Regions from separate parts of the Aureimonas mangrovi genome, predicted to be linked through region 1. Evidence: predicted binding sites of a transcription regulator. Region 1 holds the regulator's gene; each other region holds the start of a gene.

Region 1 (7,177 bases):
GACAAGCGTGGCGCCTGCGCGCCGGGACATCGGCATCCGCCGCCGCTACGCCGCAGAACGCCGCTTCAAGATGTATGGCATCGCCGCCGTCGGTGTCGGCCTCGTCTTCCTCGTGTGGCTCCTGTGGACTGTGATCAGCCAAGGCTACACCGCCTTCTGGCAGACCGAGCTGCGTCTTCCGATCACCTTTTCGGAAGAGGTGATCGACCCGAACGGCGAGCGCGACCGTAGCGCTATGATGCGTGCGGACTATCCGCGCCTCGCCAACGAGGCGATCGCCGCCAAGCTGGGCGTCGATCGCGAAGACCGTCAGGCCTTCTCGCAGGTTTCGGCGCTCGTCTCCAACGGCGTGCGCGGTCTTCTGCGCGACGAGGTGCTGGCAAATCCGACGATCATCGGCACGACCCAGGAAATCTGGCTCCCGGCCAACTCGATCGTCGATTCGGCGGTCAAGGGGCAGTACAATCTCGACGTGCCCGAGAACCGCCGTCCGCTGAACGATCGTCAGCTGGCCTGGATCGCTCAGCTCCAGGACAGCGGCGACCTCGCCCAGCGTTTCAACACCGGCTTCTTCACCAACGGCGCCTCTTCGCGCGCCGAGACGGCGGGCGTGGGTGTGGCGATCGCCGGCTCCTTCATGATGATGGTGATCGTCCTTCTCTTGGCGCTGCCGATCGGCGTCGCCGCCTCCATCTATCTGGAGGAGTTCGCGCCGAAGAACCGACTGACCGATCTCATCGAGGTCAACATCAACAATCTTGCGGCCGTGCCGTCGATCGTCTTCGGCCTGCTCGGCCTGGCCGTCTTCGTCAACTGGTTCGGCCTGCCACGTTCAGCGGCTCTCGTCGGCGGACTTGTGCTGACGCTGATGACGCTGCCGACGATCATCATCGCGACCCGCGCCGCGCTGCGCGCCGTCCCTCCATCGATCCGCGCGGCGGCTCTTGGACTCGGCGCCTCGAAGAACCAGATGGTGTTCCACCATGTGCTGCCGCTGGCCGCGCCCGGCATCTTGACGGGCACGATCATCGGCCTGGCGCAGGCGCTCGGCGAAACGGCGCCGCTGCTCCTCATCGGCATGGTCGCCTTCGTCGCCGATCACCCCTCGGGGCCGATGGACGCCTCGACGGCCCTGCCGGTGCAGATCTTCATGTGGGCGAACGAGGCTGACCGCGCCTTCGTGGAACGCACCTCCGGTGCGATCATCGTCCTACTTCTCTTCCTCGCGGTGATGAACATCGCCGCCGTCTTGCTGCGCCGCCGCTTCGAACGCCGCTGGTAAAGGGACCGATCATGAGCCAGAGCCAACCCGTCATCGAGACGCATGTGCAGACCCCCGCTTCGGTCGCGCCGGACAATTCGCCGGTCAAGATGCGCGGCCGGAAGGTCAACGTCTTCTACGGCGCCAAGCAGGCCCTCTTCGATGTCGATCTCGACGTCGCCGAGCGCCGCGTCACGGCCCTCATCGGGCCGTCCGGCTGCGGCAAGTCGACCTTCCTGCGCTGTCTCAACCGGATGAACGACACGGTGGAATCGGCGCGCGTCGAGGGCGACATCACCCTTGATGGCGAGGACATCTACGCGCCGGATCTCGACGTCGTGGAACTGCGCGCCCGCGTCGGCATGGTGTTCCAGAAGCCGAACCCGTTCCCGAAGTCGATCTTCGACAACGTGGCCTACGGTCCGCGTATCCACGGCCTCGCCGCCAACAAGAGCGAGCTGGAGGAGATCGTCGTCACGAGCCTCAAGCGCGCGGGCCTCTTCGAAGAGGTGAAGGACCGCCTGAATGAGCCGGGCACCGGCCTGTCGGGTGGTCAGCAGCAGCGCCTGTGCATCGCGCGCGCCATCGCGGTTTCGCCCGAGGTCATCCTGATGGACGAGCCTTGTTCGGCGCTCGACCCGATTGCGACGGCCACCGTCGAAGCGCTGATCGACGAGTTGAAGCGCAACTACACGATCGTCATCGTCACCCACTCCATGCAGCAGGCGGCGCGCGTGAGCCAGGCGACGGCCATGTTCCATCTCGGCCGCGTCGTCGAGGTCGGGCCGACGGAGAAGATGTTCCAGAACCCGGACGACAAGCGCACGCGCGACTACATCACCGGCCGCTTCGGCTGACGCAACATGCCCCGGCGGCGGGGCGGGAGAACCTCATGGCCGAACATATCGTCTCGTCCTACGATGCCGAGCTCAAGTCCATCCTCAGCGACATCTCGTCGATGGGCGGGCAGGCCGAGCGCATCGTCGCGCGCGCCGTCGAGTCGCTCACCCGCAGCGACGCGGTCCTTGCCCGCTCCGTCGTGGCCGAGGACAAGGTCCTCGACGCCGCCCAGCGCGACCTCGATGAGCACGCGATCATGACGATCGCCAAGCGCCAGCCGATGGCGCAGGACCTGCGCGAGATCGTGGGCGCCATCCGCATCTCCAACGACCTCGAACGCATCGGTGATCTCGGCAAGAACATCGCCAAGCGCGTGATTTCGATCGCGGAGCACAACCAGCCGGTCAAGCTCGTGCGCGGCATCGAACATCTTTCGGAGCTCGCGCTCGAGCAGCTCAAGGACGTGCTCGATGCCTATGCGGTGCGCGATGAGGCCCGAGCAGAGGCCGTGCGCATGCGCGACGAGGAAATCGACGCGATGTACACGTCGATCTTCCGGGAACTCTTGACCTACATGATGGAGGATCCGCGCAACATCACCGCTTGCACGCATCTTCTCTTTTCGGCCAAGAACATTGAGCGGATCGGCGACCACGCGACCAACATCGCGGAGACGATCTACTACATCAAGACGGGTCAGCAGATGGATCTCGATCGCCCCAAGGACGATCGAACCCACACGATCGGCACCGCGCAGGCGAGCGTCTGAGGCGAGGGCCCCCGGCTCGATGACGCGCCGGGGCTGACCAGGAGGCTGGAGTGATGGCGATGGCACCCCGTGTCGCGGTGGTCGAAGACGAAGAGGCTCTCGGTATCCTCCTGCGTTACAATCTCGAAGCCGAGGGCTACGACGTCGAGGTGATCGCGCGCGGCGACGAGGCTGACATCAGGCTGCGGGAGGCGCAGCCCGATCTTCTGCTTCTCGACTGGATGCTGCCCGGCCTTTCCGGCGTCGAGCTGTGTCGGCGGTTGCGGCAGCGCGAGGAGACGGCGATGCTGCCGATCATCATGCTGACGGCGCGCGGCGAGGAGAGCGAGCGCGTGCGCGGCCTCTCGGTCGGTGCGGACGACTACATCGTCAAGCCGTTCTCGACGCCCGAGCTGATGGCGCGCGTGCGGGCCATGCTGCGCCGGACGAAGCCTGAACGGATCGCAGCGCGCCTTGCGGCGGGCGATATCGAGCTCGACCGCGAGACGCGCCGCGTGCGCCGATCGGGCCGCGAGGTGAAGCTCGGACCGACGGAGTTCAAGCTCCTGGAATTCCTGATGCAGGCCCCCGGCCGCGTTTTCTCGCGCGAGCAGCTCCTGGACGGAGTTTGGGGGCAGGGTGTCTATGTCGACGAGCGCACGGTTGACGTGCATGTCGGTCGCCTTCGCCGCACGCTGAACCGGGGCCAGCGTATCGACCCGATCCGCACCGTGCGCGGTTCGGGCTACGCTTTCGATGAAACCTTCACGGGCCGCGCCTCCTGAGGGGCTGTCGCCGTTCCTGGACGCGGCCGGCGGTCATCGTTCCATCGGGTGCGAGAAATCGAGTACGAAAAAGGGCGCCGATCTTCGGATCGGCGCCCTTTTCATGCCCCTCAACGACGGGGCCCAGCCTTACTCGCCGTCGCCCTTCGGATAGGGCTCGACGGTGCCCTTCAGCTTAATCGTCAGCGGCTTGCCCTTGCGGTCCAGCGTCTTGCCGGCCGCCACGCGCACCCAGCCCTCGCTGACGCAATACTCCTCGACATTGGTTTTCTCCGCCCCGTTGAAGCGGATGCCGACGCCCCGCGCGAGCAGGGCTTCGTCGTGGAACGGGCTGTCGGGGTCGATCGACAGGCGATCGGGCATGGCGGCATCGGCCGGAAGCTTGTCGCTCATCGATCAGCGAACCCGGCGGCGCTCGGACACCGGCTGGAAGGCGATCCGGGCATGATACTGGCAGTAGGGCGAGGCGTCGCCTGAATGGTTGCCGCAGAAGCGGAAATCGGGCGAGAGCGGATCGCCGAGTGGCCATTTGCAGGTGCGCTCGGAGAGTTGCACCAGCGTGAGGTTGCGCGAGATCGGCACGATCTCCGCGCTCTGCTGCTGCTCGGTGACGAGACCGCGCTCTGCGACGAGATCGACCTCTTCCTCCATCTTCAATGCGGTGGCGCCGATGGCGCGCGCCGTCGGCTGGCGCGAAATGCCGGCCTGCGAGGCAACGACGAGGCGCGGGGCGGCCGTCTCGGCCGGGCGTACGGGCTCCGCCGTTGCGGGCTTGGCCTTCACCGTGGCTACGGGCTCGGTGACGGGCGCGGTCTTGATCCGGCTTTCGAGCTTCAGGCGATGGACCTTGCCGATCACCGCATTTCGGGTGACGCCGCCGAGCTCGCCCGCGATCTGGCTGGCGCTGTGACCATCGGCCCAGCGCTTCTTGAGAAGGTCGATACGTTCGTCCGTCCAGCTCATTTTAGTAAGCTCCTCGTTTCGGACAGGGCGGATCATCGGAATCCGTTTACAGTCCACGGGCCGAGGCCCGCCGGATGATCCACCATATCTATGTGACTGCTGATGCTTGCCGCACGAAATCTGGTACGTCCCCAAACTATATATCGGGTGACTCGCTGACAAGAGTCGCGCCGGGGCGCCTCGAATCGATTTGCGGTTATCCCCAGCTTGCCGCACGGACTGCGCTCGCGTGCAGAGCGCCCGGGGCTCAGGCGTCGTTCGTTGACAAGGCGGCCTTTCGACATGGTATAGCACGCGTGTTCAAATGCCCGCCGCAACCGACGCAAAGCCTGCCCACGGCAGGCTTGCTTCGTTTCAGGAAGTCTTCGTCCGCATTTTCTTCAAGCTTAACCCGTGAAGTAGTCTCATGGCCGCCCCCCAAGAAGCCCACTCGCCGCTGTTCGCAACCTACGCTCGCGCGGACCTTCGCTTCGAGCGAGGCGAAGGCGTGTGGCTGATCGCGGACGATGGGCGCCGCTTCATGGATTTTGCCGCCGGCATCGCGGTGAACGCGCTCGGCCATGCGCATCCGCATCTCGTCGAAGCGCTGACCACGCAGGCCACCAAGCTCTGGCACGTCTCGAACCTCTACGAGATTCCGGGCCAGGCGCGTCTGGCCTCGCGGCTGTGCGAGGCGACCTTCGCCGATCGTGTGTTCTTCACCAATTCGGGCGCCGAGGCGCTGGAATGCGCGATCAAGGCCGCGCGGCGCTACCATTTCGTGGGGGGCGAGCCCGAGCGCTATCGCATCGTTACTTTCGAAGGCGCCTTCCACGGCCGCACGTTGGCGACCGTCGCCGCAGGTGGCCAGAAGAAATACCTTGAGGGCTTCGGGCCCAAGGTCGAGGGCTTCGACCAAGTGCCGTTCGGAGACCTCGCCGCCGTGAAGGCGGCGATCGGCCCGCAGACCGCCGCGATCCTGATCGAGCCGATCCAGGGCGAGGGCGGCGTGCGCGTGCCGCCGCCGGGCTTCCTGCAAGCGCTGCGCGACCTGTGCGACGAGAACGGCCTGCTCCTGATCTTCGACGAGGTGCAGTCGGGCCTCGGCCGCACCGGGCACTTCTACGCCTATCAGGGCGCCGGCGTGACGCCCGATCTCCTCGCCTCGGCCAAGGGCCTGGGCGGCGGCTTCCCGATCGGCGCCTGTCTCGCCACCGAGGCTGCTGCCTCCGGCCTGACGGCCGGCACCCACGGCACCACCTTCGGCGGCAATCCGCTGGCGATGGCCGTCGGCAACGCGGTTCTCGACGTGGTGCTGGAAGAGGGTTTCCTGGAGCATGTCCGCGAGATGGGCCTTCTGTTCAAGCAGGGGCTGGAGTCGGTGAAGGATCGCCATCCGGGTGTCGTCGAGGAAATTCGCGGCGAGGGGCTTCTGGTCGGCATCAAGGTGCGCGGGTCCAATGGCGAGTTCGTCGCCAAGCTGCGCGAGCGCGGGCTTCTGGCGGTTCCGGCCGGCGACAATGTCGTCCGGCTTCTGCCACCCCTGATCGTGACGGCCGAGGAGGCCCGGGGCGCGCTGGAGCGCATCGAGGCGGCCGCCGCGGCGCTGTCCTCGACGCAGGGAGCGGCGGCATGAACGCCTCGACTCCGATCCGCCACTTCCTGGACATCTCTGTCGTCGAGCCCGCCGACCTGCGCGCCATTCTCGACGACGCCCGCCGCCGCAAGGCCGAGGGGCGCGCCTCGCCGCGCCCGCTCGAGGGCCGCATGCTGGCGATGATCTTCGAGAAGCCCTCGACACGCACGCGCGTCTCCTTCGACGTCGCCATGCGCCAACTCGGCGGCGAGACGCTGTTCCTGTCGGGATCGGAAATGCAGCTCGGCCGTGCCGAGACGATCGCCGACACCGCGCGTGTCCTGTCGCGTTACGTCGACGCGATCATGATCCGCACGACGGAGCATTCCCGGCTTCTGGAAATGGCCGAGGCGGCGTCGGTGCCCGTCGTCAACGCCCTGACCGACGACACGCATCCCTGCCAGATCATGGCGGACCTGATGACCTTCGAGGAGCATCGCGGGCCGGTGGCCGGCAGGACCTTCGCCTGGAGCGGGGACGGCAACAACGTCCTCAACTCGTTGATCGAGGCCGCGCCGTGCTTCGACTTCTCCCTGCGCATCGCGACTCCCGAGGGCTCCGAGCCCGATCCGGCCTATATCGCGGCGGCGAAGAGCGCCGGTGCTTCCATCCTCGTCACGCACGACGCGCGCGAGGCCGTCGCGGGCGCTGACTGCGTCGTCACCGACACCTGGGTCTCGATGGGCCGCGAGGAGGCCGCGCGCGGCCACAACGTCTTCTTCCCCTATCAGGTGAACGAAGCGCTGATGGCGCAGGCGAACCCGGACGCGCTGTTCATGCACTGCCTGCCCGCCCATCGCGGCGAGGAGGTGACGGATGGCGTCATCGACGGGCCGCAGTCAGTGGTGTTCGACGAGGCGGAGAACCGCCTGCACGCACAGAAATCGATCCTTGCATGGATGTTCGGCGAGGTAGGCCGATGAGCAATATCGAGGAAATCGAGCTCGGCGAGTTCGGCTACGCCG
Region 2 (7,177 bases), 1.7 Mb from region 1:
GGGTCGAACAGGCGCGCAACGTCGCGCGGCTCGGTCGTACGGCCGCCGTCGAGGCAGTAATTGTGGTCGTAGCCGCGCATCGCCATGATCTGCGGATGCCCCTCGCGAAGCCGCGCGGCGATCGGCCGGGCCTCCCGGAAGTCGAATGGCGTCTCGGCCACATCCATCGGCTCGCCGGTCGGGATGCCGTCGGGCGCCACGGGGAGGATCGCCTGTGCCGCTACTGACAACTCATGATCGAGCGCCGTTCCAGCGCCGGACAGATTGAAATAGGCGTGGTTGGTGAGGTTCACGATCGTCGGCGCGTCGCTGGTCGCCGTCATCTCGATCGTCAGCGCGGTTCCCTCCACCTCGTAGGAGACGGTGAGACGCAGCTCTCCGGGAAAGCCTTCCTCCCCGTCCGTGCTAATGCGGGACAGGACGGCACGGCGCTCATCGGCCTCCTCCACCTTGAAAAGCCGGTGATCGAACCCCTTCGCGCCGCCATGCAATGTGTTGGGGCCGTTATTGTGCGGGATCGTAAAATCGCGCCCGTCGATCGAGAACCTGCCGCCAGCGATACGGTTGGCGAAGCGCCCGATCGTCCCGCCAAGATGGCCGCGCCCGTGGACGTATCCGTCCAGATCGTCGAAGCCGAGCACGACGTCGGCGAGGTCGCCCTTCGCGTCGGGCGCCAGGATCGACTGGATCGCCGCGCCATAGGTGATGACCGAGACCTCGAAGCCCTTCGCCCCACGAAGACGCAGGCGCTCCACCGGCGTGCCGTCGGCCATTGCGCCGAAGGTCTCGCGGGCGCCGCTCATGCTACCTCGTCCTCGAAGGCTTCGACCGCGTGGCGACGGCCGAGCATGAACGCGTCCGCCACATGCACCAGCGGCTCGACGTCGACGTCGCGCTGGCCGCCGCGCACCAGTTCCACGAACCGCGCGTAGAGCCCGCGATACTCGGCGTCCTCGCCGGCCGCGATCTCGTCGCCGTCGAGCGTCAGCCGCGCCCCGCCCTCGGAAAGCAGAAGCGTGCCCGCCCTTGTCTGCGCTTCGATGTCCCAGATCTGCGGGCCGGTCTGGCGCCAGTCGAATTCGGCCTCCACGGTGACGGCTTCACCTGAAAAGCCGAGAGAGGCCGCGATCGGCGCCGCGCGGTTGGCCGGAAAGGACAGGTCGCTGCGATCGAGGCGCAGGGCCTGCGGTACGATGGCGGTGAGGATCGACAGCGCGTTGATGCCCGGATCGAAGACGCCGAGGCCGCCCGGCTCCCAGATCCACTGCTGGCCGGGGTGCCAGTGCCGAACGTCCTCCTTCCACGTCACGCGGACATGCGAGGGCGGATTGTCCGCCAGCAAGGTGCGAGCGGCGCCGACGCAGGGCGCGAAGCGGGAGTGCCAGCTCGCGAAAAGCGTCACGCCTTTCAGACGCGCCAGCTTTTCAAGGATCAGGATTTCGGCCAGCGTCGCGCCCGGCGGCTTTTCCAGAAACACATGCAGGCCGGCGTGCAGAGCGGCATGTGCCTGCTCGAAGCGCCCTTGCGGCGGCGTGCAGAGCGCGACGGCATCTACGGAGACGTCCGCGGCCAGAAGCTCCTCGATCGTCGCGAAGGACGGCACACCGTCGAGCGCGGCGTTGCGGCTGGCGATCGCGGCGAGTTCCACGCCATCCGTTGCCGCGATCGCCGGCAGATGCTGGTCGCGCGCGATCTTGCCGAGGCCGACGATGGCGAGACGGATCGCGGCGCTCACAGTGCCCTCACCATTTGCAGGCCTCGCTCGGCCTCGAGGCGCAGCGCGTTGGTCAGCGGAAGCAAAAAGGGTGCGGCTTCGATCTCAAAGACGTCGCCCTCCTTGGCCGCAAAGCCGTCCGAGAAGGAAAGCGTCGCCGTGCCGAAGAAATGGATATGCAGATCGCCCGGCCGGCGGAAGAGATCGTATTTGAAATGGTGGTGCTCGAGATTGGCGATCGAGTGACTCATGTTCGCCTCGCCCGAAAGGAAGGGCTTTTCGAACACCGTCTGCCCGCCGCGCCGGATGCGAGAAACTCCCTCGACATGATCGGGCAGCTCTCCGACGAAAAGCTCGGGTCCGAGCGCGGCGTTGCGCAGCTTGGAGTGGGCGAGCCAGAGATAGTTGCCCTTCTCGGTGACGTGGTCCGAGAACTCGTTGGCGAGGCAGAAGCCGAGACGGAACGGCGTCCCGTCCGGGCCGACGAGATAAACGCCGGCGATCTCCGGCTCCTCACCCCCGTCCTGCGCAAAACCGGGCGAGGCCAGCGCCTCACCGCTGGCCCGCAGGGTGGAGCCATCGCCCTTGTAGAACCATTCGGGCTGCACGCCGACCGATCCGGCAGCAGGCTTGCCGCCCTCCAACCCCATGCGAAACATCTTCATCGAGTCGGTCGCAGCCTCGTCCTCCAGCGCCTTGCGGTGCATGGCGTCGCGGCCGGCGGCCGAGCCGAGATGGGTGAGGCCCGTACCGGTGACGAGGCAATGCGCCGGGTCGGCATGAGTGACGGGGAGCGCCAGCAGGCCTTCGCGGACGAGTTCCCGCGCGTCGACCGGCTCACCGGTGCGCGATGCCAGCACCGCTTCGGTGAGCAAGACGCCGCGCGATATCGCGTCCCACGCCAAATCGTAAAGCGAAGCGGCCGCGAGACGTTCGCCCATTGCGCCATCTTCAAGAACCGCGACGGCGGGCCTATCGCCCTGCCTGTACTGAATAAGCCGCATCCATCCTCCCGATAGCGCGCTTCTAAAAGTATGACTTATTGAAATCGCGACCACGGCGTCAAGGCCAACTTTGATCACTTTTGCCAAACTACCAAGACTATTACGCAGAACAATCATACGATATGACTGGACCGAGGCCGCAGTCGCGTTACGGCCGATTATGGGAGCAGGTCGCTGGCGGGCCTTCTGGAAACGACGATGGAAGGCGGGCAGCTGCGCACCAGCCACGCGATGGTGGTGGGCCAGCTCGGCCGCGCGATCGTGGACGGCACGCTGCCCGCCGGGTCCATCCTGCCGGGCGACGGTGAGCTCATTTCGCGCTTCGGCGTCTCGCGAACGGTGCTTCGCGAGGCGATGAAGACGCTGGCCGCCAAGCGGCTCGTCGAGCCGAAGGCGAAGGTCGGCACCCGCGTTCTCGGCAGCGCGTCCTGGAACCTCTTCGACGCGGATGTCCTCTCATGGCGGATCGAGGCCGGCGTCGACGAGGCCTTCATCCAGCACCTCGCCGAGATCCGCTTGGCCCTGGAGCCGGCGGCCGCATCTCTTGCAGCCCGCCACGCGAGCGAGAGAGACGTCCTGCGCCTCTACGAGATCGCCGGGCGCATGAACGACCTGTCGCACACGCCCGAAAGCGTTGCGCGGGTCGATCTGGAGTTCCATCAGGAGCTGGCGCGCGCTTCGCGCAACCCATTCATGGTCTCGGCCGGCGGCGTGATCGAGGCCGCGCTCGCGCTTTCCTTCAAGCTTTCCTCCCCCGCCCGCACGCGGGAGGAAATGGAGGAGCTGGCCCGCAACCATCTGCGTATCGTGCAGGCGGTGGCCGCCGGCGACGGCGAGAAGGCCGCGACGGCTATGCGTCTCGTCATCGACACCGGCGCGGGCCGGGCCAGCCTCGCCCTTCGACAGACGGCGATATCTCCTCAGACGTCGTCGATATAAGCCTCGATCTTCGCCGGACGCCCGAACGGCGCCGCCAGCTTCTCGCCGGTGGCCTTGCGACCATCGACGCGCAGAACGGTGCGGCATGCCGTGTCGAAAGCTCTCCAAAGCCGTCGAACGGGGCGACCATTATGGGCATCGCGCCATGGAGCCATCCGGCGAATGCTCGCAAACGATGCGACGAGCCGCACCCAGAACGGCGAAGGGCGCATCGCTTTGCAGCGATGCGCCCTTCGTTTCCGTCACCTGCCCTTGCAGGCGAGATGATTAGAGGTCCAGCGTGGTGCCGGCCTCGAAGTTCGCGCGGTACTCGTCGCGCTCGGCGTCCGGCGCCGGGACGAGACCGTACTGGGCGAGCGGGCCGTCCGGGCCGATCATCTGGTCGTCAAGGAAGAACTCGACGAACTCGGACAGGCCGGGGATCACGCCGATATGAGCCGACTTGACGTAGAAGAAGAGCGGGCGCGAAACCGGGTACTCACCCGTGGAGATCGACTCGACCGAAGGCGTGATGCCGTCGATGGTGGCGACCTTCAGGCGGTCCTGGTTCTGCTCGTAGAAGGCGAGGCCGAACACGCCGACGCCGTCCGGGTTGGCCTGGATGCGAGCCAGCGTCTCGGAGTAGTCGCCCGAGATGTCGGTCGTGTAGTTGCCGCCGCGAACCTGGATGCAGGCGTCCTCAGCCGCGTCTTCGTCCATGCCGGAAGCGACGAAGGCTTCCAGCGCGCCCGAGGATTCGCAGCCGGCCGAGAGGAGGTTGTCCTCGAAGACTTCGCGGGTGCCGTGGTTCTCGGCCGGGATGAAGGCCGCGATCGGCTGGTCGGGGAGAGAGGAGTCGATCTCGGACCAGTTGGTGTACGGGTTTTCGACAACCTCGCCGTCGACGACGACCTGGGCGGCCAGCGCGTTGAAGACGATTTCGGGCGTCAGCGCGAAGTCATCGCGCGAGGCGTCCGAGGCGAAGACGATGCCGTCGTAGCCGAAGCGCACTTCCTGGATGTCCGTCACGCCGGCAGCGGCGCAGGCAGCCTTCTCGTTGTCCGAGATCGGGCGCGAGGCGTTCGCGATGTCGATCGTCGAGGAGCCGACGCCCTGGCAGAACTGGGTGAAGCCGCCGCCCGTACCGCCCGACTCGACCACCGGGGTCGGGAAATCAGGATAGGCTTCGCCGAAGGCCTCGGCAACGATCTGCGTGTAGGGCAGAACGGTCGAGGAGCCGGCGATCTGCACGGGCTCGGCGTTCTGAGCGCTCGCCGGCGAGATGGCGAGGACGGCCGTGCCGAGCGCGAGGCCGGCGATCTTCTTGTTCAACACGAGGAACATCTCCTTCGAGACGGTTGATTTGATACCTCGGAGCCGCTCGCCGGCCGCCGGGGACACGCCTCTCCTAGCGATCACGCGCGAAGGACACATGACAGATCGATGACGATTGAATGACGATGTAAACGTATAAGATTGCTTGCTTTCCGATTCACGCGGCAGCCGCTTCCGCAGCGTTCAATCCAGGGCGCGCAGCACGCTGCGCAGCGTGGCGGCGATCTCGCTGACTTGGTCCTGCGAGATGATGAGCGGCGGCGAAAGCGCGATGATGTCGCCCGTCGTGCGGATGAGGAGACCACGCTCATACGCGTCGAGGAAGGCTGCGAAGGCGCGCTTCGTGGGCTGCCCCGCGATGGGCTCCAGTTCGACCGCCCCGATCATGCCGATGGTGCGGATGTCGATGACGTGCGCTTCACCGTGCAGCGAATGCAGCGCGTCCGCCCAGACCGGCTCCAGCGCCTTGGCGCGCTCGAACAGCCCCTCCTCGGCATAGGTGTCGAGGGTGGCGAGGCCAGCGGCCGCCGCGATCGGGTTGCCCGAATAGGTGTAGCCGTGGGCGAACTCGATGAGGTTCTCGCCCCCCGTCATGAACGCGTCGTGGATATCGCCTTTGACGAAGACCGCCCCCATGGGGATCACGCCGTTGGTGAGGCCCTTGGCGGTCGTCATGATGTCCGGCGTCACGCCGAAGTAATCGGCGGCGAAGGCCTCGCCCATCCGCCCGAAGCCGGTGATCACCTCATCGAAGATCAGAAGGATGCCGTGCTGGTCGCAGACTTCGCGAAGGCGCTTGAGATACCCCTTGGGCGGCGGCAGCACGCCGGTTGACCCCGAGACCGGCTCGACGATAACCGCGGCGATGGTGGAAGGGTCGTGAAGCTGGACGAGGCGCGCCAGATCCTCGGCGAGATCGACGCCGTGTTCGGGTTCGCCGCGCGTGAAAGCGTTGCGCGCCGGGTCGTGTGTGTGACGCAGATGATCGACGCCGGTCAGGAGCGTGCCGAACATCTTGCGGTTGCCGACGATGCCCCCGACCGACACGCCGCCGAAATTGACGCCGTGATATCCACGCTCGCGCCCGATCAGCCGGAAACGCGAGCCATCGCCCCGCGCGCGGTGGTAGGCGAGCGCGATCTTCAGAGCAGTCTCAACCGACTCGGACCCCGAATTGGTGAAGAACACATGGTCTAAGCCAGCGGGCGCCATTGCGGTCAGCCGGGCGGCGAGCTCGAAAGCCTTCGGATGGCCCATCTGGAAGGCGGGAGCGTAATCGAGTTCGCCCGCCTGCGTGGCGATCGCCTCGGTGATGAGCGGGCGGCAATGCCCCGCGTTGACGCACCACAGCCCGGCGGTTCCGTCAAGAACGCGGCGTCCGTCCGCGGTCTCGTAATGCATGTCGCGCGCCCGCACGAAGAGCCGCGGATCCTTCTTGAACTGCCGGTTCGCCGTGAACGGCATCCAGAAGGCGTCGAGATTGTTGGTGGCGATCCGCGAATGCTCGTTCATGGCGCTCGGTCTTCCGGTGATGGCAGCCCCATCCAGGGCGCCTCGTTCGACCGACGCTATGAACTCGCCGCGAGGGGGTCAAGCGCCCCTTTGAGCCTCAGAAGATCAGCATCAGGAGGCCGATCACGACGATGAGGCCGATGACGAAGATGACGCCGATGGTGGAGGCGAAGAAGCGGAACATGGTCGATCCTTGTTTTATGCTCGCGGGCCCATTTGGTCTCGCGGTGCTGCGTTGCAGTATCCAGCGCGATAGCTAGGGCGCGAATGACACAGGTCGACGCGCGTCCTCAACTCCTCGGCTCGCCCTCGGCGATCGCGTCGGGCACCGCGAGGGCGGTCGGCGGCAGCCCTTTCTTGCGCTCGCGCATGAGGATGAAGAGCCCGGAGGCTACGATCAGCCCAGCGCCGACAAAAAGCGCCGCGCTCGGCTCGTCGCCGAAGATCAGGACGCCGTAGACAATCGCCCAGATGATGAGCGTGTACTGGAAGGGCACCACGACCGAGGCTTCCGCGACCGCGAGCGAGCGGTTCACGCAGACATGGGCGGCCATGGCGACAAGGCCCAGAAGGCAGAGCGCGAGAAGGCCGGTCGCGCTCGGCGGTGTCCACGCGAAGGGCGCGAGGACGAGGCCGATGATCGCGCTCGCCGTCATCTGCCACGCGATCAGCGTCGTGCCGCCCGCATCCGAAA
Region 3 (7,177 bases), 1.7 Mb from region 1:
GACTTCGGCTCTCAGGACTTCCTGCGCGACCGTGGTGAGAGCCTCGGCGAGGAGGACGAGCGCACCATTATCGACCTGCTCGTCGACCAGATCGAATTTGCCGACGTGATCATTCTCAACAAGGTCTCCGCGGCAGGAGCGGACGGGGCGAAGGCCGCACGGACAATCATCAAGGGGTTGAACCCGGACGCCAAGCTCATCGAAACCGATTTCGCCAGCGTCTCGAACGACGACATCCTGGGCACGGGACGGTTCGACTTCGAGAAGGCGCAACAACATCCTCTCTGGTACAAGGAGCTCTACGGCTTCGCGGATCACCTGCCCGAGACGGAGGAATACGGCATCCGCTCCTTCGTCTACCGCGCGCGGCGGCCCTTCGATCCGGGACGTCTCCAGGCTTTCATCGGTGAGAACTGGCCGGGGGTCGTGCGTGCGAAGGGTTTCTTCTGGCTGGCGACACGCCCGCGCTTCGTCGGCAGCCTCAGCCAGGCCGGGGCACTCGTGCGCACCGAGAAGGCCGGGCTCTGGTGGGCGTCCGTGCCGAAGGCGCGCTGGCCCGACAGCGACGAATGGCGCGCCGCGGTCGGACCCTACATCGATCCGGTCTGGGGAGACCGACGTCAGGAACTCGTCTTCATCGGCGCTCGCACGATGGACGAGGCTGCTCTTCGCAGGCGTCTCGATGCGTGTCTCGTGCCGGAGACGGAGTTTCAGCCAGAGCGGTGGAGAAAGCTGACCGATCCGTTCCCAACTTGGGAACGCACGGCCGACTGAGCGTGGGCCCGCCGCTCTGCCGGATGCGGGAAGAGCCTGCCAGGCGCGCCCACAGGCGACGCCACCTCAATCGGCGATGACGAGCCGGCCGATCTCCGCGCGAAGCGCCGCGTTCGGCTCGCCGTCGCTGACCACACTGGCGAAGTCGGCCAAGGGGGCGATGGCCGCGATCGCGCGGCGTTCGAACTTGGTCGCATCGGCCAACAGCACACGGCTGTCAGAGCGCCGCATCGCGCCCTGCTTGACGGCGATCTTTTCCAGATCGTAGTCCGTCGCCCGGCCGCGGTCGTCGACCCCGGAGCAACCGATGAAACAGACGTCGAACCCCATCGCGTCGATTCCGGCTAGGGTCGCCGCCCCTGTCAGCGATCCGTCCGCCCCGCGAACCGAACCGCCGAAGACATACAGTTCCAGCTGTCGTCGTCCCGCCAGCGCCATTGCGATCGCCATGCTGTTGGTGAAGACGCGCAGCGCGACCTCTCGCTCGGCGAGGGAACGGGCGAGCGCCTCGGTCGTGGTGCCGACATCGAGGAAGATCGAACTGCCGGGCGGCACAAGGGCCGCAGCGGCGCGCGCTATGCGCTGCTTGGCGTCCAGCGCCTGCAGGCGCTTTTCTCCGTAGCCGAGCCTCACAGTGTTGTCGGTGGCGCCGGCACCGCCGTGAAAGCGCTGAAGGAGCTTCAGCCGATCGAGATGGATGACATCGCGCCGGATCGACTGCATCGAGACCTCAAAACGCTGCGCCAGCGCTTCGATCGTCGAGTAACTCTGCTGTCCAACGAGCCGAACGATCTCGCGCTGCCGGTCGGTCAGTTCATCCGGTGCAGACACGCATTTCCCTCCGATACCAATCTGTAACATAACTTACATCACCGCGCGCTATCTGCGAGCAATTTGTCGCCGGGCTCAGGATTTTTCCCACATCACCGCGCGAATGAAGACATAAGGAAAGACCATCTTGCAGCAGATACTATGGAGTGGCGCCCTGCAGCGTCCGATCTGGAACGGGTGCGTATTCGATCCGGTCCGGTTCGCGTGGACGAAGGCGGACGGGGGGCACCGGGGCGAGGCCGTCTCGCCGGCTCGCGCGCTTCGGCTCCTGTCACAGGCGGCACAGCTTCGCCGCGTGCCGGTCGGCATCATCGGCCCGCGCGAGGCCAAGCCCCATCAGCTCGAAACGGCTGAGGCCCTGGGCGCCGAACTGGCCCGCCATGGCCTGCAACTCCTGTGCGGCGGCAGGAACGGTGTGATGGAGGCGGCCTGTCGCGGCCATGCGGAAGCGGGAGGCATCCCGATCGGCATCCTGCCCGACGACGAGTGGCAAGCCGCCAACCCGTTCGTCGCCATCCCGATCGCGACCGGCATCGGGCCCGCACGCAACGCCATCATCGCGCGTGCCTGCGTCGCGCTCGTGGCGGTCGGCGGCGGCGTCGGCACCCTCTCCGAGATGGCGCTCGGTTTGCAATTCGGCCGCCTCGTGCTGGCCATGAACGACGCTCCGGCGGTCGACGACGTGCCGATCGTCCAGAGTGTCGCGGAAGCGATGGAACTCATATCGGCCAGGATCCTGCAGCCGACGTAAGAAAGCTTCCATACGTCATCGCTTTGTTACAGGCGAGCGTTAGAGCGACCGCATCCTTTTCGAGGAGATGTCGGGGAACGCATGGCCATCCAAGCTCGCCAAATGAAGCCATCGCCAGCCGATCCCGGCCTCTGCCGGAGGGTCGTGTCATGACGGCGCGTTCCCTGGAATTGTCGGGCATCGGCAAGAGCTTCGGCGCGGGCGACGTGCTCTCCGGGATCGACCTCTCGATCCGTGCGGGCGAGTTCCTTTCGCTCGTCGGCATGTCGGGCTGCGGCAAGTCCACGCTCCTGCGCATCATCGCCGGTCTCGAAAGCCCCGACCGGGGCACGGTCTCGATCGGCGGGCAGGACGTGACCGATACCGACCCGGCCGACCGCAACCTCGCCATGGTGTTCCAGAGCTACGCGCTTTACCCGCATATGAGCGTGCGCCAGAACATCGCGACGCCGCTGCGCATGCGCCGCCTCTCGCTTGCCGCGCGCCTTCCCGTCCTCGGCGCTTTTTCGCCGGGCCGCGGCAGGCTGACACGCGAGATCGACGCGGAGGTGACGCGCGCCGCCGAGATGCTCGAGATCGGGGCGCTTCTCGACCGGAAGCCCGCGCAACTTTCCGGCGGCCAGCGCCAGCGCGTAGCCCTCGCACGGGCCCTTGTCCGCGACCCCTCGGCCTTCCTGATGGACGAGCCCCTTTCCAATCTCGATGCCCGCCTTCGGGCGCATATGCGCGAGGAACTCGCCGCGCTTCACCGCCGTCTCGGCGCGACCTTCGTCTACGTCACCCACGATCAAGTGGAGGCGATGACCATGTCGGACCGCATCGCCCTGATGGAAGGTGGACGCATCCTCCAGGTCGGCACGCCCGACGATCTCTACGACCGGCCGGCCTCGCTGGCGGTTGCGCGTTTCATCGGCTCGCCGACGATCAACACCCTTCCCGCAGTTATCGGCAGCGACGGGCGTGTCTCCGCGTTCGGGCGCGATGTCGGCCTCGTCAGCCAAGGTGCGAACGGCGGCCCGGTCACGCTCGCGCTTCGGCCGGACGCTCTGCATCCGGCGGCAGACGGCTTCCGTGTGAGGGTTCTGCGCAGCGAGATGCACGGCGCCGACCGATATGTGACGCTGGCGCTCGCGGGCGAGGCAGACGTCCGGCTGACCATGAGGAGGCCGGCCGGCTCCGCGCCGATGGCGGCCGAGGGCGAGGAGGCGGCGATCGGCTTCTCGCCGGAGGGCGCGCACCTCTTCGGCGCCGACGGCGCGCGCCTGTCGTGCGATGTGGCCGGGCGGATGGCGGCATGAGCGCCACGGCCGAACTTGCGCCTCCCCGCGCTGACGGCACGACACGCCGTCCCGGTCGCATCGAGCGCAGAGTGGTCCGGCGCGGACTCCTCTTCGCGGCGCCCGCGATCCTTCTTCTGCTTGCGATCTACATCCTCCCTCTCCTCTCGCTCGTCGTCTTCAGCCTGACAGACTACCGCCTCGGCGCGATCTCGATGGAGTTCACCGGGCTCGACAATTTCACCCGCGCGCTCGCCGATCCCGTGTTCCGGCGCGCTCTGTGGAACACCGTCGTCTACGCCGCGATCGTCATTCCGCTGGGCGTCGGGCTCGCGCTCGGCATCGCGCTTCTGGTGCATGGACGAACCCGCACGCGAGGCATCTGGGAGGTCGCCTACTTCCTGCCCGTCACCGCGACGCTGGTCGCCATGGCGACCGTCTGGCAGTTCGTCCTCCACCCGACGCTCGGGCCGGTAAACGCCGCGATCCAGTGGTTCGGTGCCCCGCCCGTTTCCTTCCTCGCCAATCCGTCGCTGATCGTGCCGACACTGGCGCTGATCGGCGTGTGGCAGGTGCTCGGCTTCAACATGGTGCTGTTCCTCGCCGGCCTCGCGGGCGTTCCCAAGGATCTGCACGAGGCGGCCCGGCTCGACGGCGCCAAGAACCCGATCGACCGCTTCCTGACGGTGACCTGGCCGATGCTGGGCCCGACCACGATGTTCGTCGCGGTCACGACCTCGATCTCCGCCTTCAAGGTTTTCGAGACGGTCGCGGTGCTGACGAAGGGGCGTTCGGGCTCGGAGACGCTGCTCTACACGATCTATCTCGAAGGGTTCGAATACGCCGAAACCGGCTATGCGGCGGCGTTGACGCTCCTCTTCCTCCTGATCGTTCTGGCGCTTTCCATAGGCCAGACGATCCATCTCGACCGGAAGGTGCACTACTGATGCCCGCCGCTATCCGCAGGCTCGTGCCGCACCTTCTTCTCGCCGTAGGCGCGGTGTTCACGCTCCTGCCCTTCTACTGGATGGCGCTGACCTCGATCCGGCCGCCGGCCGAGATCTTCAACATCTCGCTGTGGCCGATCCCGGAGGAATTCGCCGCCGCGCGCAACTACGGGCGTGCGGCGACGCAGGCCCCGATGGGCACCTTCATGTTGAACGGCGTGATCGTGTGCCTCGGCATTCTCGTCGTTCAGGTCGCGACGGCCGTCCCCGCCGCCTATGCGCTCGCCAAGCTGCGCTTCCCCGGTTCGCGCCTGTTCCTGACGCTCGTGATCGCCGCGCTCTGCGTGCCGATCCAAGCGCTCGCCCTGCCGCTATTCGTCGGGCTGGCGCAGATGAAGCTCCTCAACACCTATTTCGCGCTGATGGCGCCGTTCTTTCTCTCGGTGTTCGCGATCTTCCTGTTCCGCCAGAGCTTCCGCTCCTATCCCGACGAGATCATCGAGGCCGCGCGCCTCGACGGGTTCACCGAGATGGAGATCTGCTGGGGGCTCGTCCTGCGCGGGTCGCTGCCCGTGCTCGCTGCCTTTTCCGTCTTCTCGGTCGTGGCACACTGGAACGACCTCTACTGGCCGCTCATCGTCGTCACGGACATTTCCTATGCACCGCCGCCGCTCGGCATGCTCTTCTTCTCGGACGCCGAAGCGGGCGCCGACTACGGAGCGCTGATGGCAGGCGCCACGATCATCACCGCGCCGATGGTCGCGTGCTTCCTCCTCGCCCGAAAGCAGTTCATCGCCGGCATTACCATGACGGGCGTGAAGTAGACCCCTCGACCCCTAAAACGGAGACTTCCATGTCGTTCCTGACCCGCATCGCCGCGGGAGCGCTCGCGCTCGGCGTCTGCCTGCCCACGTTGGCCGGCGCGCAAGAGGTGACGCTCAACGTCCTCTACAACCTTCCCGGCTTCACGCGCTTCCACCAGCCGATCGCCGAGGAATTCCAGAAGCTTCATCCGGACATCCGCATCAACTTCCTCGCGCCCGCGCCGGACTACAACGCCGGCCATCAGCAGGTGCTGCGCTCGGTCGTCACGGGCGAGGCGCCCGATGTGTTCTTCTCCGGCTACCACCTCCTGTCGGAACTGACCGAAACGCTGTCCGCGCGCGGTCAGATCACCGATCTCGCCCCCTTCATCGAGGCCGATGGCGGGCAAGCGTTTCTCGACGAGAACTTCACCCCGCAGATGGCCGCCCTCGGCGTTGTCGGCGGCATGCAGTACGGCCTGCCCGTCAACGCCTCCTCGCCGATCATGTACATCAATCCGGATCTCGTGCGCTCCGTCGGCGCCGACCCGGACGCCATGCCCGACACATGGGACGAGCTCGTCGACCTCGCCGAGCGCATCCGCGAGGAGAACGAGGGCGTGGCCGGCATGGCCTACGACATCGGCGGCTGGCCGGACGACTGGCTGTGGCAGGCGCTGATCTACCAGCAGGGCGGCGAGCTGACCGACCCCGAGAGCGGCAAGGCCGGCTTCGACGGCGAGACCGGCCTGCGCGCGCTCCAGCTTACCCGCGAGTTCGTCACCCGCGGCGGCCAGGGCGTCCTCGACTGGGACCAGTCGCGTCAGCAGTTCGGCGCCGGGCGCACCGGCTTCCTCTTCTCCACGCCCGCCCACGTGCAGAGCGTGGAGGAGCTGGTCGGCGATCGCTTCGAGCTCAAGACCGCCACCTTCCCGCTCGACGACAAGGAGAACGGCGGCGTGCCCACCGGCGGCAACGCCATCGTCATGCTGACGCAGGACGAAGCCAAGCAGCAGGCCGCCTGGGAATACGCGAAGTTCGTCACCGGGCCGGAGGCGCAGAACATCATCGTGCGCATCACCGGCTACCTTCCGACCAACATCCGCGCCACCGGCGAGGACTTCCTGGCGCCCTACTACCGCGAGAACCCCAATGTCGCGACCGCGGCCGGACAGGCCGACAAGTCGATGCCCTGGGCCGGTTATCCGGGCGGCGATTCCGTGCGCATCTGGCGCACCCAGCGCGACATCATCGGCACGGTGATGCGCGGGGAGATCACGCCTGAACAGGCCCTCGAGCAGATCGTCGAGCAGACAAACGCGCTGATCGACTGAGCACGCGATCGGAAAGCCAAACCCGCGGGCGGAGCCGAGGCTCCGCCCGCGCCCCGATGCGGAGCGAGCCCCATGAAGATCATCCAGATTACCGACACCCATCTCGTGCCGCGCGGACTGACGCTTTACGGGCTCGACCCGGCGGCGCGACTCGAGCTTGTGGTGGAGGACGTCATGGCCCGGCACGCGGACGCCGATCTCCTCGCGATCACCGGCGATCTCTGCAACGACGGCGAACCGGGCGCCTACGCGCTGCTGCGCGACATCCTCTCGCCGTTGCCGATGCCGGTGCGCCTGATGCTCGGCAATCACGACGACCGGCTGAACTTCCGGCAGGCGTTTCCGGAACAGCCGGTGGATGCGGGCGGCTTCGTCCAATCCGTTCTCGACACCGCGTATGGACGGCTTCTCTTCCTCGACACCCATCATCCGAAGACGCTCGGCGGGCGTTATTGCGCGG
Region 4 (7,177 bases), 900 kb from region 1:
TGGCGATGGCCTGGCCGTTCGGGCCGTTGCCCTCGGCGATCTGGACCGTGTCGGTGCGGTAGATCTGCGCGACCGCGATCGCGTCGTCACCGATGGTCGGGCGGCCCGGATCGACCCATGCCCAGACATCGGAGCCGGCGCGCGCGTTCAGTTCCTCGACGAGAGTCGCAACGGCGGGCGTGTTGCCCTCGAGGTCGAAGTCGTTCTCGATCTCGATCAGGCCGATGATGTCGGAATCAAGCTGCTCAAGGGCAACGAGGAGCTTGTCGAGCTGGCGCTGGTACTCCACGGCGTTGTTGGCGCCGCGCGGATCCTGGCCGTTGTCGATCGTGTTTCCACCCCCGTCCAGCGTGGTGAAGAAGTTCAGGACGTTGAAGGAGGCGACTTTCAGGCCCGTGCCGTCCGCCGTCACCTTGGTGGGCTCGGGGTTGCCGTTTCCGCGGGTGAACTCGTTCGCCTCGTTCTCCACGGAGCGCACGCGCCAGGTTGCGCCCGAAGCCTGGTTGCCGGCCCACTGGTAGTCGAGGACGCCGGTCAGGCCCTGGATCGTGTCGCCCATGCGCGGCGCGGTCGCGGTGCCGTAGTCGGGGAAGAGATTGTCGATCGGCTGGTTCTGGAAGTTCAGGCCGTCGTCATAGGTGATCGTGCGCGCGCCGGTCTCCTGCAGGTAGGCCTGGTAGGCGGCGGCGTCGGGGGTGTTGTGCTGGCTGAAGGTGAAGGGGCGCTCGCCGGTGATCGTCTCGCCGTTCGCGCCGACCTGCTCGAAGCCGTTGGTGTCGAACAGCTTGATCTCGTTGAAGCGGTCGAGCTGGAACTGCTCGGTGACCGTCATCGTGTTCGGCAGGCGGATCAGCATGCCCTCGTAGGCCTCGAGGTCGGGCTGGAAGTCGCCGTCCTGGTTGACCGTCGTGTTGGTGATCGCCGACAGGTCGACGTCGACGGCCATCGTGTTGATGTCCTCGACGGCTCCGGCCTCGACGACCGAGACGCTCTGTGCGGTGAGCTGCGTCTGGCCGAAATACTCGCCGACGACGCCCGTGACGCGCACGCGGTCGCCGATCGCGACGTCGGTGAGGAAGCTGCCGCCCTCGAAGACGAAGATGCCTTCGGAGGTCGAGGCGTCATCGTCCCAGTCGGCCTGCTCGTGCTGGAGGAAGAAGCCGCGCATGTCGCGGCCGGCATCGGCGTCGCCGTCCTGGAAGTCGCCGACGACGATGGCTTCGACCGTGACCGTCTGGCCGACCATCGGAGACGCCGCGCCCGAACCCTGGATCGCGGAGATGAGCGTCAGGTCGGAATCGTCGAAATCATCGTTGAGAATGGTCGCGGTGGCGCTCGCTCGCGTGACGGTCGCGGTGCCGCTGGTGACGGCGATCGTGCCGACGAGCGTCTCATCGGTTTCGGAGACGTCGTCGTCGCTGGCGGTGATCGTGAAGCTCTCGCTCAGATTGTCGGGCCCGAGAGTGATGACGCGGTCGGCCGGGAAGGTGCCTGCGAAGTCGTCGGCATCGGTGGTGCCGGAGAAGCTGACCGTCACCTCGATCTCTTCCGTGAGGTTGGTGGCCTCGATCGTGAAGGTGAAGGCGCCGTCGGCTTCAACCGCGCTCGCCGGATCGACACTGATCGACACGGCCGGTTCGTCGGAGCCGACGAAGGCGAAGGAACCGTCGAAGGCGACGGGCGCATTATCGTTGACGGTCCAGTTGTCGGCGTCGTTCAGCGCCGCGCGGATCGCGGCAGGGTCGCCGGAGGTCGGGCCGGAATAGAAGCCGTTGTCGACGTTGGCGATCGAAACCGCGTTGACGCCGTCCGTCAGGCCAGCGGGGAGAGCGGACGAGTTCGAGTTGGTCGCGTCGGCGTCCCAATCGGCGCCGTTGAACTGGATTGCGGAGATGAAGGCCGGCGAAGCGGCATCACCCTGGTAGGCGAGGATCTGGTCACCGGAGGTGGAGAGGTTGAAGCCTCCCTGGACGCCCTCGAGGCGGACGACCGTCCCGGCCGTCAACGCTGCTTCCGCGGTCCAGCCGATGACGCCCTCGTTGGCGCGAAAGCTGCCGTCGGCACGCCAGCCATTGTCGGTGAAGTTGATCGCGGTGCCCGCTTCAACGTCCGTCAGAAGGACGAAGGCGAAGCTCTTCGGATTGTCGGAAGCGAAGTCGACGAAGGCGATATCGCCCGCGGACAGTGTCGTCGGCATTTTGGTCTCCACGAGAAAGCGGATCCGCGCGCACGAAAGACTCGCCTCGAACGCCGGCCTGTCACGTTTGCCGGTTTCGAGGTGTCGACAGTGCTGGCTCGGATGCGCGAAAGGGTTTCGGCTTCCGCGATCGAATCCGGCTCACCGCAGCGATCGCGACGGCTACTAACCAGCTTCATGTTGCGGTTTTTTAACACGCGGACGACGAACTGACGCATCGTCAGCCGGAACGGGCGAAGGTCGCGTCCGTAATCCAACTGTCATCTGCGCGGCGTATCCCGTCGGCCGCCGGACGCCCGCCGACGGCATGCTCTTCGTCCGTTTTCCAGGTATCGCCGTGAAGAAGAAACCCATCGACGAGATCGCGAAGATCGCGTGGTCCGGCGCCTCCGGCCTCTTCTTCTTCACCTTCGTCACGAACGTCCTCCTGCTCGTGCAGCCGCTTTACATGCTGCAGGTGTACGACCGGGTGCTCGTCTCATCCTCTCTTGAGACGCTCGCCTTCATCTCGCTGATCGCGGCCGGCGCGATCCTGCTCCTGGGCGCGATCGACGCGCTGCGCAGCATCATGGCGGGGCGGCTCGCCGCCCGCATCGGGGTCGCCGGCGGTTCTTCGGCTCTTCTCGCCTCCATCGCCGGCCAGCGCGCCTCGCTCGGGGATATCCAGCCGCTGCGCGATCTGTCCACCGTGCGCGGCTTCGTCGGCGGGCGCACGCTGCTGGCCTTTCTCGACATGCCCTTCGCGCCCTTCTTCATCGGCATCCTCTATCTCATCCACCCGCACCTGTTCTGGCTGACGGCCGGCGGCGCCGTCGTCCTCTTCGCCGTCGCGTTCGCCAACCAGTGGGCCGGTGATCGCGCACTCGGCGCGTCGGGCGAGGAGAGCATCGGCGCCTCGCTGATGGCGCAGGCCTTCACCCGCAACGGCGAGAGCATTTCCGCCATGGGCATGCGCGGCAACGTCACCGAGGCCTGGGGCCGCCAGGAGGGCCGCGCGATGGCCGCGCAGGAGCGCGCCAACTCCGTCGCGTCCTTCTATGGCGGGCTTTCGCGCGTCGTGCGGCTCGGCCTGCAGATCGCCATCCTCGGCTATGGCGGCTATCTCGTCGTCACTGGCGAGATGACGGCGGGCATGATCTTCGCCGCATCGCTGATTTCCGGGCGCGGCCTGCAGCCGATCGACCAGGTCATCGGCGGCTGGAAGGGCTTCGTGGATTTCCGCGCCGCCTGGCGCCGCCTTTCGGCCGCGCTGGCCTCGGCCAAGGTGGGCGAGACGCGCACCGAACTCCCGACGCCGACCGGCCGCATCGAAGTGCAGAAGGTCATCGTGGCCGCGCGCGGCAACGAGCGCGGCGACCCGATCCTCAAGGGCGTTTCGGCCGTGATTCCGCAGGGCGCCTGCGTGGCTGTCGTCGGCGCCTCGGGCGCCGGCAAGTCGACGCTCGCACGGGTTCTGGCCGGCGCGCTCGTACCGAACAGCGGCGTGGTGCGCATCGACGGCGCCGACATGGCGAACTGGGACAGCGAGGCGCTCGGCCGCCATGTCGGCTACCTCTCCCAGGAGGTCGAGATGCTGCCCGGCACGATTGCGCAGAACATCGCCCGTTTCGATCCCGACGCATCCGACGCCGATATCGTCGCGGCCGCCACCAAGGCGCAGGTCCACGACCTCGTGCTCGGCTTCCCTCAAGGCTACGACACGATGCTCGGCCCGGGCGGCATCCAGCTTTCGGGCGGCCAGCGCCAGCGTGTCGGCCTTGCCCGCGCCTTCTTCGGCACGCCCCGCCTTCTCGTCCTCGACGAGCCGAACGCCAATCTCGACATGGCCGGGGAGCAGGCGCTCGACAGGGCTCTGGCCGCCGCCAAGGCCGACGGGACGACCGTGATCGTGGTCACGCAGCGCCGCCAGGTCGCGGACGTGGCGGATCGCATCCTGATGATGCGCGATGGCGCGATCGAGGATTACGGCACGCGCGCCGAGGTGCTGGAGCGCCAGGCCCAGCGTGTGCGCCAGGCGCAGGAAGCGGCCGCCGCCAATGCGGGCGGACAGGTCCGTCCGCCGCAGCCGCTCGTCGGCGGGCGGTTCACCAGCGTGGTCAGCGGAGGGGCGGCATCGTGAGCGCGCCGAAAGCCAATTGGGCCCGTGACATCAGGACGGGCACCCGCGGACCCGTCATCCTCGGCCTCGCGCTGACGGGCGTCTTCCTCTGCGGCTTCGCGGCATGGGGCGTCACCGCCCCGCTCGCGGGGGCGACGGTGGCCAGCGGCTTCGTCTCCGCGATGGGCCAGAACCAGCGCGTGCAGCATCTGGAGGGCGGCATCGTCTCGCAGATCGCCGTCCATGAGGGGGAGCGCGTCGAGGACGGGCAGATCCTCTACGAACTCGACCCGACGGCCGCGCTCGCCGACCGCAACCGGCTTCTCAAGCAGTCCGTCTCGCTTCGCGCGCGTGCCGAACGCCTGGTCGCCGAGCGCGACGGCGCCGAGCGGCTGGAACTGAGCGAGGCCCTCCAGACGGCCGGCGAGGACACCGGCATGACCCTGCATCTGCGCGAGCAGACGCGCGAGTTCGATGTGCGGCTCGAGCGATTCCGCCAGGAGCGTGCGATCCTGTTCCAGCGCGTGGAGGCGCTGCAGGAGCAGACCGTCGGGCTGAAGGCCCAGCAGGACGCGGTGGAACGCCAGCTCGTCGTCGTGCGCGAGGAAAGCGCACGCAAGCTCTCGCTTCTGGAGCGCGGGCTGACCGATCGCTCCGAGTACACCGCGCTCCTGCGCTCGGAGGCCGATCTCGTCGGCCAGTCCGGCCAGCTCGGCTCCAACATCCTGGCGACCAACATTCAGGTGGTGGAGGCGCACGAGCAGATCGCGCGGCTCGACACGCAACGCATCGAGACCGCCTCGGCCGAGCTGAACACCGTGCGCGGCGAAATCGAGCAGGCCGAGGAGGCGCTGACGACGGCTGTGAACGTCCTGTCGCGCACCAGCGTGCGCTCGCCGACCAAGGGCGTCGTCGTGCAGATCGCGCACAATTCGGTCGGCTCCGTCGTGCGGCCGGGCGAGACGCTGCTCGAGATCCTGCCGACGACCGACGACCTCGTGGTTGAGGCGCGCATCCCGATCCAGAGCATCGACTCGGTGCGCGTCGGCCAGCCGGCCCGCCTGCAGTTCAGCGCGCTCAACGCGCGGGTGACGCCGAGCGTCGACGGGGAAGTGGCCTACGTCTCGGCCGACCGTCTCGTCGACGAGGCCAACAATCAGCCCTACTATCTCGCTCGCATCGCCATCACCCGCGAGCTGCCGGCCGAGATCACCCGCGAGCAGGTCTATCCGGGCATGCCGGTGGAGAGCTTCATCCAGACCGGCGAGCGCACCTTCTTCGAGTATCTCAGCCGCCCGATCCTCGACAGCTTCGGCCGCGCCTTCCGCGAAAGCTGAGCGTTCAGCTTTCCTGCCAGAGCGCGATCAGGTCGCCCGCAAGGCTATCGGCCGGCTCGTCGGGCCGCAGGACCCGGCGCGCGGCGGCGAAGGCGAAGGCCGTCTCCTCGTCGCGCGGCTGCGTCGCGTGGTCGACGCACAGGACGATCGGCCGCGCCCCGGCCCAGCGCACCACCGAGTGGAAGGGTGGTGTGTGGGCGATGACGACGTCGATGTCCTGCGCCGCCGCAAAGGCGGCCGCGTGCAGCGGATCGGGCAGGCGGAGCACGGTCTGACCCCATCCATCCGTGGGCCCGCCCATCCCGCCGACATGCACGGTGAACCCGCCCGCGGCGAGGGCGGTGGCCTGATCGCGGACCGCGGCGGCAACGCCCTCGTCCTGCATGTCGGCGAGGAGGAGGACGCTCGGCACAGGCGAGAAGCGCGGCGCGCGCCATGGCTTGCGATGGCGCGGAACGGCGGCGGCCTGGTAGGGGCTGCGCAGGGAGAGGCGCGGGCTGTAGAACGGATCGTCCAGGAAGAAGCCGTTGCCCTCGCGGCGCGCGTGCAACGTCTCCTGCAGGAAGCGGGCGCGCTTTTCCGGCGCCTCGTCATGCCCGCGCGACTTCGATTCCAGATGCGTGACGCGGACCGAATTGAGCTGCAGGTTCGTGTAGCCGGCCTCCAGCATTCGGATGCACAGGAGCGTGTCGTTGAAGGCGACGGCCAGCGTTTCGTCGAAGCCGCCGACGGCCTCGAACACGGCGCGGCGCGTGGCGAGGCACGCCGCCGTCACCGCCGAAACCTCGCGGTCGTGCCAGGCGAGGCCGTGATAGCCGGGCGCGTCGGCGGCGATGTTGACGTCGGCATGGGCGGCGACGCCCTGAATGCCGAGGATCACGCCGCCATGCTGCACGGTGTCGTCCCTGTAGAGGAGTTTGGCGCCCACGGCGCCCACGCCCTCCTGCGCCGCAGCCTCGACCATGCGCGCCAGCCAGTCCGGCTGGGTGATCAGCGTGTCGTTGTTGAGGAGCACGAGGATCTCGGCCTCGGTCCGGCGCACGGCGCGGTTGTTCAGCCGCGCGTAATTGAAGGCGCCCGCATCGCGCATCACGGCGAAGGAGCCGGAGGCCTCGCCCTCGCGCAGATAGCGCAGCGTCGGCTCGTCGCTCGAACCGTTGTCAACGACGATGATCGAGATGGCCTCGCGAGGATAGTCGGTGCGCGCGAGGACCGACGCGATGCAGGGGCGAAGAAGGGCCAACTGGTTGCGCGTGGGGATGATGATCGCGACCGTGGGCGCGTTCGCGGCAGAAGGCGCCGGGGCGCGGGGCGCGGGCGGCAGAAGCGCCGCCTGACGCGCCGCCCTCTCCTCGAAGAGGACGAAGGGCGCGCGATGCACCTTGTCGGTGCCGCTTGCGGCTGCGCGCCGCGTGATGAAGGGCGCGACGCCGCCCGCCGCCTCGATCTCGCCCGCAAGAGCAGCGGCCGTGGTCCCGGCCCGGACCGCGACCAGCGCGCACGGCCCCATGTAATGGGAGCCTTCGGCGAGGCGCGGTGAATAGA

The links. The regulator PhoB, encoded in region 1, activates phosphate uptake and scavenging genes when phosphate is short. The targets are predictions, from matches to a motif close to TGTCATNNANCTGTCAT.
Region 2: the regulator PhoB is predicted to act here: its motif matches at 5,069-5,085, upstream of H1343_RS04590 (PstS family phosphate ABC transporter substrate-binding protein).
Region 3: the regulator PhoB is predicted to act here: its motif matches at 1,628-1,644, upstream of H1343_RS04710 (TIGR00725 family protein).
Region 4: the regulator PhoB is predicted to act here: its motif matches at 2,445-2,461, upstream of H1343_RS00980 (ExeM/NucH family extracellular endonuclease).

The regions. Positions count from the first base shown of each region.
Region 1 is NZ_CP059692.1:2,794,058-2,801,234, reverse strand. It holds gene pstA (phosphate ABC transporter permease PstA) at 1-1,282, shown strand, start outside; gene pstB (phosphate ABC transporter ATP-binding protein PstB) at 1,372-2,118, shown strand; gene phoU (phosphate signaling complex protein PhoU) at 2,154-2,870, shown strand; gene phoB (phosphate regulon transcriptional regulator PhoB) at 2,930-3,634, shown strand; gene H1343_RS13500 (DUF3297 family protein) at 3,764-4,027, opposite strand; gene H1343_RS13495 (GcrA family cell cycle regulator) at 4,031-4,597, opposite strand; gene H1343_RS13490 (aspartate aminotransferase family protein) at 5,004-6,212, shown strand; gene argF (ornithine carbamoyltransferase) at 6,209-7,135, shown strand; gene H1343_RS13480 (Hsp33 family molecular chaperone) at 7,132-7,177, shown strand, end outside.
Region 2 is NZ_CP059692.1:974,287-981,463, reverse strand. It holds gene H1343_RS04615 (aldose epimerase family protein) at 1-803, opposite strand, end outside; gene H1343_RS04610 (Gfo/Idh/MocA family protein) at 800-1,735, opposite strand; gene araD1 (AraD1 family protein) at 1,732-2,718, opposite strand; gene H1343_RS04600 (FadR/GntR family transcriptional regulator) at 2,917-3,657, shown strand; gene H1343_RS04595 (hypothetical protein) at 3,639-3,869, opposite strand; gene H1343_RS04590 (PstS family phosphate ABC transporter substrate-binding protein) at 3,925-4,968, opposite strand; gene aptA (omega-aminotransferase AptA) at 5,155-6,483, opposite strand; gene H1343_RS17225 (small membrane protein YohP) at 6,581-6,667, opposite strand; gene H1343_RS04580 (DMT family transporter) at 6,774-7,177, opposite strand, start outside.
Region 3 is NZ_CP059692.1:999,384-1,006,560, reverse strand. It holds gene zigA (zinc metallochaperone GTPase ZigA) at 1-774, shown strand, start outside; gene H1343_RS04715 (DeoR/GlpR family DNA-binding transcription regulator) at 841-1,605, opposite strand; gene H1343_RS04710 (TIGR00725 family protein) at 1,901-2,356, shown strand; gene H1343_RS04705 (ABC transporter ATP-binding protein) at 2,506-3,654, shown strand; gene H1343_RS04700 (carbohydrate ABC transporter permease) at 3,651-4,580, shown strand; gene H1343_RS04695 (carbohydrate ABC transporter permease) at 4,580-5,404, shown strand; gene H1343_RS04690 (ABC transporter substrate-binding protein) at 5,434-6,717, shown strand; gene H1343_RS04685 (phosphodiesterase) at 6,790-7,177, shown strand, end outside.
Region 4 is NZ_CP059692.1:204,082-211,258, reverse strand. It holds gene H1343_RS00980 (ExeM/NucH family extracellular endonuclease) at 1-2,197, opposite strand, end outside; gene H1343_RS00975 (type I secretion system permease/ATPase) at 2,535-4,316, shown strand; gene H1343_RS00970 (HlyD family type I secretion periplasmic adaptor subunit) at 4,313-5,632, shown strand; gene H1343_RS00965 (glycosyltransferase family 2 protein) at 5,637-7,177, opposite strand, start outside.